2 regions of the Pseudomonas onubensis genome follow, and region 2 is predicted to be linked to the other one. Evidence: predicted binding sites of a transcription regulator. Region 2 holds the regulator's gene; the other holds the start of a gene.
The links. The regulator FliA, encoded in region 2, starts transcription of late flagellar genes. The targets are predictions, from matches to a motif close to CTAAAGTTTNNNNNNNNNNNGCCGNTAA.
Positions count from the first base shown of each region.

Region 1: ACTD9P_RS13510 (methyl-accepting chemotaxis protein) is a predicted target of FliA. The motif match lies at 1,506-1,533, and genes of this name have one in related genera.

Region 1 is NZ_CBFHAZ010000033.1:19,257-23,444, forward strand. Features, by position in the region: gene ACTD9P_RS13500 (M91 family zinc metallopeptidase) at 1-335, shown strand, start outside; gene ACTD9P_RS13505 (calcium-binding protein) at 496-1,383, shown strand; gene ACTD9P_RS13510 (methyl-accepting chemotaxis protein) at 1,590-3,584, shown strand; gene ACTD9P_RS13515 (SRPBCC family protein) at 3,675-4,133, shown strand.
Region 2 is NZ_CBFHAZ010000130.1:2,475-6,662, forward strand. Features, by position in the region: gene flhF (flagellar biosynthesis GTPase FlhF) at 1-1,190, shown strand, start outside; gene fleN (flagellar synthesis regulator FleN) at 1,296-2,129, shown strand; gene fliA (RNA polymerase sigma factor FliA) at 2,126-2,866, shown strand; gene ACTD9P_RS26825 (chemotaxis response regulator CheY) at 3,035-3,409, shown strand; gene ACTD9P_RS26830 (protein phosphatase CheZ) at 3,428-4,188, shown strand, end outside.

The DNA of each region.
Region 1 (4,188 bases), on a different contig from region 2:
ATTACGATCCGACAGTTTCAGGCGATGAGAGAGGCCTCCTGTTTATCCCGCCAGTCGTTGGTTTGGTGCATGAAATCGGGCATGCCTACAACGGCGCGACCGGGACAAACCTACCCGGTAAAACCTCGGAGCGGTCGGCGTACGATCCTGCGTTCAAAGACACAGTCAAAAACGTTGAGTTTCAGGTCGTCGGCTTACCGGGCAGCACCGCGCAGCCTTTTGACTTCGACAACGACCCGTCTACCCCGCCCACCACCATCAACCCCGAACACTTCACGGAAAATGGCATGCACCGTGAAATGGGTCGGCCTTTGCGCAAGAGCTACCTGGTCTGACCCTGTGCGTTCGAGCGTCACCGCACATAGGCCAGGTAACGCTTGAGCCATCCAGGCGCGAGCGACATATCCAGTCGCAAGCTCTGCGCGGCTGCCAGGAACGCTTGCGCATCGAGCGTCCACGTAAGAGAAGCCCTGACATGCAGTCAGGTTTTCTACGTTGGTCATCGAGAAGGACATCAGCATGCTCTCTCCCTACGCTTACGCTCCAGCAACCGTGCGTCACCTGGTACCCAGCGTCGAGCCAGTCAAACCTGCACGTTCACCCTACGACCCACCGTCTGACCTGGCGCCAGGCGCAAAAGCCGCTAGAACACATGAACTGCTCAAAAAAGGCGATGTGACCTTCAGCCGGGAAATCACCTGGAGCACCGTGGGTTCCGAAAAACCCAGGATTGTGTCCAATCGGCTAATAGTTGAAAGCGGCAATGATGCCGACAAGATTCAGGTGCGCAGTTGGCCTGGAGACAAGTTGCAGTTCCTCGTCAATGGCAGGTCGTATGTGCTCGACGCCCAAGCACAACAAGGCCCGCAGCCGAGCCTTTTGATCAAGACCAACGGTGGCGACGACAAGGTCAGCATTGATGATGACGTCATGCACGTCGTGGAAATTCACGGTGGCGAAGGCAACGACATCCTCAAGGCGGGTGGAGGCCCCAGCGCACTCTATGGTGGAGGTGGCAACGATGAACTGTGGTTGGGGCGCGGCTACGGCTATGCGCAAGGGGACGACGGCGACGACCTGATCGTGGGCGGCTACGGCACCAGCGTCATGTTCGGCAATAATGGCAACGACCGCATCTATAGCAAGACCGGCGCTAAGGACTCAGAAAATTTGATGTTCGGTGGTGACGGCAACGACGTGCTCTATGCCACTGACGGCAAAAATCATCTGAACGGTGGCAACGGTAATAACCAACTGTTTGTGAATGACCGCACAACCCGCTACAACGGTGGAGGTTCCGACCGCGTCCAGGATAGCCGCAGCGAAAACGAATTTTCATTCATGCCCCTGGCGGTTGGCACCGACCCCCTTCCTCACCCTTGACTGAAGTGAAACAGGGCAAAGCGGGCAACAGGTAACCCGGCAGCACGTTTTGCGAACAGGCGACCTTGCGCAACGAACGCCAACAAGGTCGCCGCCAACCCGACAACTTCGCACCATCGCACCTAAAGCTCCTCCTCGCCAAGCCGATAGCCCTACGAAGCTCTAACAAAGCCGCGTCGACAATAACGCTTCGTAAGGACGACCCCATGCCCCCACTGCGCTCCATCCAAACCCGCTATACCCTGTTTCTGGTGTTGTTCGTCCTGCTGATATTGGTGTTGACCGTCGTCGGTATCGGCCAGTTGGTGGCCCCCACGCTGCGCCATACCGAAGAGCAGGTGGTGCTCAACCGCGTCGCCGAAGTGGCTGAACGCATCAAGGGCGAACTGAACAAGGTTCAGGCCCAGCAACGCAGCATCACCCAAACCATTCCCCTGCTCGACAGCGACGCCATCGACAAGGTGCTGCCCGGCCTGGTGGACCAGTATGGCGAGCTGAAAGTCTTCGGCGGCGGTATCTGGCCGCTGCCCAACCAGCGCGCGCCAGGGCGCAACAAGTTCAGCACCTTCTGGCACCGCGATGCCTCGGGCAAGCTGGCGGTCAATACGTTCTGGAACAGCGACGCCGCACCCAACTACTACGACCAGAGCTGGTACAAAGGCGGCCTCGCCTCGCCACGCGGCCAGTGCGCCTGGGCGGCGGCCTACAAGGACGACGCCAGCCAGGAGCCGCGCACCAACTGCGCCATGGCCATCGAGCGTGACGGCGCGGCGTATGGCGTGGCCACCATTGACGTGACCCTGGGGTTCTTCAATGAATTGGTGGCCAGCAAGGAAAAAGACATCGGCGGCCAGATGCTGATCGTCGAAGGCGACGGCAAGATCATCAGCAACAGTTCACGCATCAGTGGCCCGGTGGTGTTAAAGAACATCAGCGAACTGGCCGGCACCTCGGCGTTTGCCGCCCAGGTGAGTAAAGCCCTGGCCCATCGCGACCAGGTGCTTGTGCGCACCGAGTTCGACAACCAAGGCGTGGCCAGCACCTTCTACTTGCGCCCGATCGAGGGCACGCCGTGGTTCCTCGCCACCGCCCTGCCCACCTCGTTGATCACCGCCCAACGTGATGACGTGCTCGGCAGCCTGGCCCTGCTGCAAATCCCCATGGTGTTGCTGCTGGTGCTGTTGGCCGCTTATGCGATCCGCCAACTGGTGCAGCGCATGAAGTCACTGAAAACCAATATTGATGCATTGTCAGCCGGCGACGCCGACCTGACGCGGCGCATCACTATTCGCGCCGAGGATGAACTGGGCGCCATCGGCCATTCAGTCAACCACTTTATCGTCTACCTGCAGAACATGATTGGTGAGGTGACCCAGGCCACGGGCGCCATGTCGTCGAGCCTGGCGCAGTTGCAGCAGACCTCGGCCCATACCAACCAGATTCTGGTACGCCACGCCTCGGAGACCGACCAGACCGTTACCGCCATCACCGAAATGAGCTCGACTGCCGACACTGTGGCGCAAAACGCGGCGCAAACCGCTTCGTTTACCCAGCGCGCCAACGAGCATGCCGACCGCTCCCGCGTGGTAGTGGGCGAAGCGTCCACCAGTGTCAGCGCCTTGATTGGCGAAGTCGCCAGCGCCACCCACACCGTGGAGGCGATGCGCCAGGACGCTGCACGCATCACCGAAACCCTCGGCGTGATCGGCGCGATTGCCGGCCAGACCAACCTGCTGGCCCTTAACGCCGCCATTGAAGCAGCGCGGGCCGGCGAGCAAGGCCGTGGTTTTGCGGTGGTGGCCGATGAAGTGCGGGCGCTGGCGGCACGCACCCAGGCCAGCACCTCGCAGATCAACGAGATGCTCGCGCGCCTGACCACGGGCGTGAGTTCGTCGGTGGCGGCCATGGAAAACACCCAGGCCAGTTGCCAGTCGGCGGCGGATGCCACGGCGCGGGTGAACACCGGGCTGGATGAGATGGCCGGTTCCGTCAGCCATATCAATAACCTCAGCACCCAGATCGCCACGGCCGCCGAGCAGCAAAGCGCGGTGACCGAGGAGATCAACCGCAGCATGGTGCAGATCCGACAGATGGTCGACGAGTTGGTAGAAAGCGGCCATGCCACGCAAACCAACACCCAGAGCCTGCTGGACGCCAATGGCCGAGTGATTGCGTTGATGAGCCGCTTCAAGGTGCGCTGATAATTTACTGAGACACTCCCGTGCAATGCGCGGGAGTGGGACTATTCTGACAGTTCTCAGGACAAAATCTCGCCACACAGGAGGTGTGTCATGCATGCAACTGAGCATTCGGTCCGCTTGGAGCGGATCAGTCAGGAGCGCTTCATCCAGGCACCTATCGAGGTCATCTACGACTACGTGACCCAGCCGGATCGCTGGCACGAGTGGCACCCCACTTCCCTGAGTGCCGACACCGGCACCAGCGGTTCACTGCCGGTCGGCACACGCTTTACCGAAATCATCGACCTGCTGGGCGTGCGCGTGCCCATGAGCTATCGCGTGCAGATCGCCCGTCGTCCCAGTGAATTCAAGACCGTGTTCACCTCCCTGGCGGTAGACGGCTCGATTCACTACTTCCTGCAACCCCATCGTAACGGCACCTTGTTCAAGCGTGTGCTGACCTACGAGACCGAATTGCAACTGGCCACCTTGCACGAGCGCATGGTCGAGCTGTCGGGCATTGCGCTGGACCAGCTCAAGCACCGGCTGGAAAACGCGGCCTTCGTATAATTTAGAAACATTACTCCCTCACCTATCACACTGTGGGAGCTGGCTTGCCTGCGAT
Region 2 (4,188 bases):
CCCTGGATTACACCCCCTCGGCGCTGGCGCCGCGTGTGCCGAACATGGAACTCGAAGACGAGCTGCGCAAGACCGCCTCGCGCATTGTTTCGGCCCAGGCTGAATTGAGCATGCGTGGCGACAGCGATGCCAGCACCAATCGCCAACTGTTCGCCGGCCTGCCTTTGACCGCCGCCGAGCCGTTGGTAGAACCGACCTTCAAAGAACCACCACGTCCAGCAGCGCCAGCCCCGGCCGCCGCGGTCGACCAGCGCGCGCTCGACTCGATGCGTTTTGAACTCAATGGCCTGCGTGAGCTGCTCGAAGTGCAGCTGGGCTCGTTGGCGTGGACGCAGCTGCAAGGCAGCAAGCCGCAGCAGGCCAACCTGTGGCGTCGCCTGCAACGCATCGGCCTGTCCGGCCCGCTGTCGCGCGATTTGCTTGCACTGACGGCCGAAGTCGAAGAACCACGCCAGGCCTGGCGCATGTTGCTGGCGCACCTGGCGCGCATGATCGCCACGCCGGAAATCGAACCGCTGGAAGAGGGCGGTGTGATTGCCATGGTCGGCCCCGCCGGCATGGGCAAGACCACCACCCTGGCCAAGCTGGCCGCCCGTTATGTGCTCAAGTACGGCGCGCAGAACATCGCGCTGGTGAGCATGGACAGCTATCGCATCGGCGCCCAGGAGCAGCTCAAGACCCTGGGCCGCATCCTCAATGTGACCGTGACCCACGTCGACCCGGGCCAGTCCCTGGCCAATGCGCTCGACCCACTGCTGCGCAAGCGCGTGGTGTTGATTGACACGGCCGGCCTGCAAGCCAGCGATCCGGCACTGCGCATGCAGCTTGAAAGCCTGGCCGGGCGTGGCATCAAGTCAAAAAATTACCTGGTGCTTGCAACCACCAGCCAGAAACAGGTTCTTACCGCTGCCTACCACAGCTACAAGCGCTGCGGCCTGGCCGGTTGCATCCTCACCAAGCTCGACGAAACCGCGAGCCTGGGCGAGGTGTTGAGCCTGGCGATCAGTCATGAGTTACCGGTTGCCTACCTGACCGACGGGCCGCGGATCCCGGATGATTTACATCTGCCGCGCCGTCATCAGTTGGTCAGCCGTGCTGTCAGCGTGCAAATGCAAGAAGAGCCTAGCGAGGAAGCGATGGCCGATATGTTCGCCGACCTTTACCACAACCCGGCTAAGCGGGTGGGGTGAGGCAGGATGAACACCGTGAAATGTATCTACATCGATGGTCTGCAAGCGATTCACGCGGCCAAGCCATGTAGCCTGCGTCTAAGCAAGACAAGGTAAAGAAATAAAATGGGCAGCATGCATCCCGTACAGGTGATCGCGGTGACCGGCGGCAAAGGTGGCGTCGGGAAAACTAACGTGTCAGTGAATTTGTCCCTGGCCCTGGCAGAGCTTGGCCGTCGCGTCATGCTGCTGGATGCTGACCTGGGCCTGGCGAACGTGGACGTTCTGCTGGGGCTGACACCCAAACACACCCTGGCCGATGTGATCGAAGGCCGTTGTGAGCTGCGCGATGTGCTGCTGCAAGGCCCCGGTGGCATTCGCATCGTGCCGGCCGCCTCGGGCACCCAGAGCATGGTGCACCTGAGCCCGGCGCAGCATGCCGGCCTGATCCAGGCGTTCAGCGACATCGGCGACAACCTCGACGTGCTGGTGATCGACACCGCCGCCGGGATCGGCGAGTCGGTGGTCAGCTTCGTGCGCGCCGCCCAGGAAGTGCTGCTGGTGGTGTGCGACGAACCCACCTCGATCACCGACGCCTACGCCCTGATCAAACTGCTTAACCGTGACTACGGCATGAACCGCTTCCGCGTGCTGGCCAACATGGCCCAAAGCCCGCAGGAAGGGCGGAATCTGTTCGCCAAGTTGACCAAGGTCACGGATCGCTTCCTCGATGTCGCCTTACAATACGTGGGCGCAGTTCCCTATGACGAGTGTGTGCGCAAGGCTGTGCAAAAGCAGCGTGCAGTCTACGAAGCGTTCCCTCGTTCGAAGTGCGCATTGGCGTTCAAGGCTATTGCCCAGAAGGTCGATACTTGGCCGTTGCCTGCCAACCCGCGGGGGCATCTGGAGTTTTTCGTCGAGCGATTGGTGCATCAGACGAGCGCGGGACCTGTGCTATGACATCCAGCGGCTACAACCTTTACAAAAAGTCGGCACGTGACAGCCAGGGCGAACTGATCGAGCGCTATGCGCCCTTGGTCAAGCGCATTGCCTATCACTTGCTGGCACGCCTGCCTGCCAGTGTGCAGGTTGAGGACTTGATCCAGGCCGGCATGATCGGCCTGCTCGAAGTGTCGACCAAATACGACGCGAGCAAGGGCGCGAGTTTCGAGACGTATGCGGGTATTCGCATACGTGGTGCGATGCTCGATGAAGTGCGTAAAGGTGATTGGGCGCCGCGTTCGGTACACCGCAATACGCGCATGGTCAGTGACGCAATTCGTGCAATTGAAGCAAAAACCGGTCGTGACGCTAAAGATCACGAAGTTGCGGCCGAACTCCAATTGAGTCTCGACGATTACTACGGGATTTTGAACGATACCTTGGGCAGCCGCCTGTTCAGTTTCGACGACCTTTTGCAGGACGGCGAACACGAAGGGCTGCACGAGGACGGCGCGAGTGCACATCTGGAACCGTCACGCGACCTGGAAGACGAACGTTTCCAGGGCGCGTTGGCGGAAGCGATTGCCAATTTGCCGGAGCGTGAGCGACTGGTGTTGGCGCTGTACTACGACGAAGAGCTGAACCTCAAGGAAATCGGTGAGGTCCTGGGGGTCAGCGAATCGCGTGTCAGCCAGCTGCATAGCCAGTGCGCCGCCCGCTTGCGGGGGCGATTGGGAGAGTGGCGCGCGCGCTGACAGGCAGTGTGGGGACACTGCAGACGCTACCGCAAAGGCTGCATGCTTTTGCGGGTTCGTGCCGTGGTGCCCTGGGCAGTCCTTTTTGTGTAACGCCTGTTGATTGAAATGGCGCGTCCAGGTGCTGGGCGCGTTTAAGACTGCTTGGAGGTCGAATTGGACAAGAACATGAAAATCCTCATCGTTGATGACTTCTCAACGATGCGGCGGATCATAAAAAACCTGTTGCGTGACCTTGGGTTCACCAACACGGTCGAGGCGGATGACGGCCTGACGGCGATTCCGATCCTCAACAGCGGGAGCATCGACTTTCTGGTAACCGACTGGAACATGCCGGGCATGACCGGTATCGACTTGCTGCGTCACGTGCGCGCCGATGAAAAACTGCGCAGCTTGCCTGTGTTGATGGTGACCGCCGAAGCCAAGCGTGAACAGATCATCGAAGCCGCCCAAGCCGGGGTTAACGGTTACGTGGTCAAGCCATTCACGGCGTTGGCCTTGAAAGAGAAGATCGAAAAGATCTTTGAACGCATCCACGGCTGATGTCACCACGGGGGAGCTATGGAGCATAACGAAACGTCACAGGGAGACTTTGAGTCGACCCTGAAAAAGCATGCTCACCAGTTGGTCGAAAGCCTTGAAAAAGGCCAGTTCGGCGACGCGGTGCAGTTGATCCATGAGCTTAACCAGACCCGTGACCGCGGCCTGTATCAGGAAGTGGGCAAGCTCACACGCGAGCTGCACAGTGCAATCGTCAATTTCCAGATTGACCCGCACATGCCCCAGGCCGAAGAAATTTCGCAGATCACTGATGCCACCGAACGCCTGTCCTATGTGGTCAGGCTGACTGAGGCGGCGGCCAACCGCACCATGGACCTGGTGGAAAACGCCACGCCGTTGGTTAATGGCATGGTCACCGAAGCTCAGGCGCTCAGCGTTGACTGGGGCCGCTTCATGCGCCGCGAAGTGGGGGCTGAGGAGTTTCGTGAATTGGCGCGTCGGGTCGACGCTTTTCTGTCGCGCAGCGAACAGGAAAACCGCACGGTGGCCAGCAACCTCAATGACATTCTGCTGGCCCAGGATTACCAGGACCTCACCGGTCAAGTGATCAAGCGCGTGACCCAACTGGTCACCGAAGTGGAAAGCAACTTGCTCAAATTGGTGCTCATGGCCGGCCAGGTCGACCGTTTTGCCGGCATCGAACATGACCGCGCAGCGATCCTCTCGGAAAAAGATCCACAAAAACATCTCGCCAAGGGTGAAGGTCCGCAGATTCATGCCGATAAACGTGAAGACGTCGTATCCGGTCAAGATGACGTAGA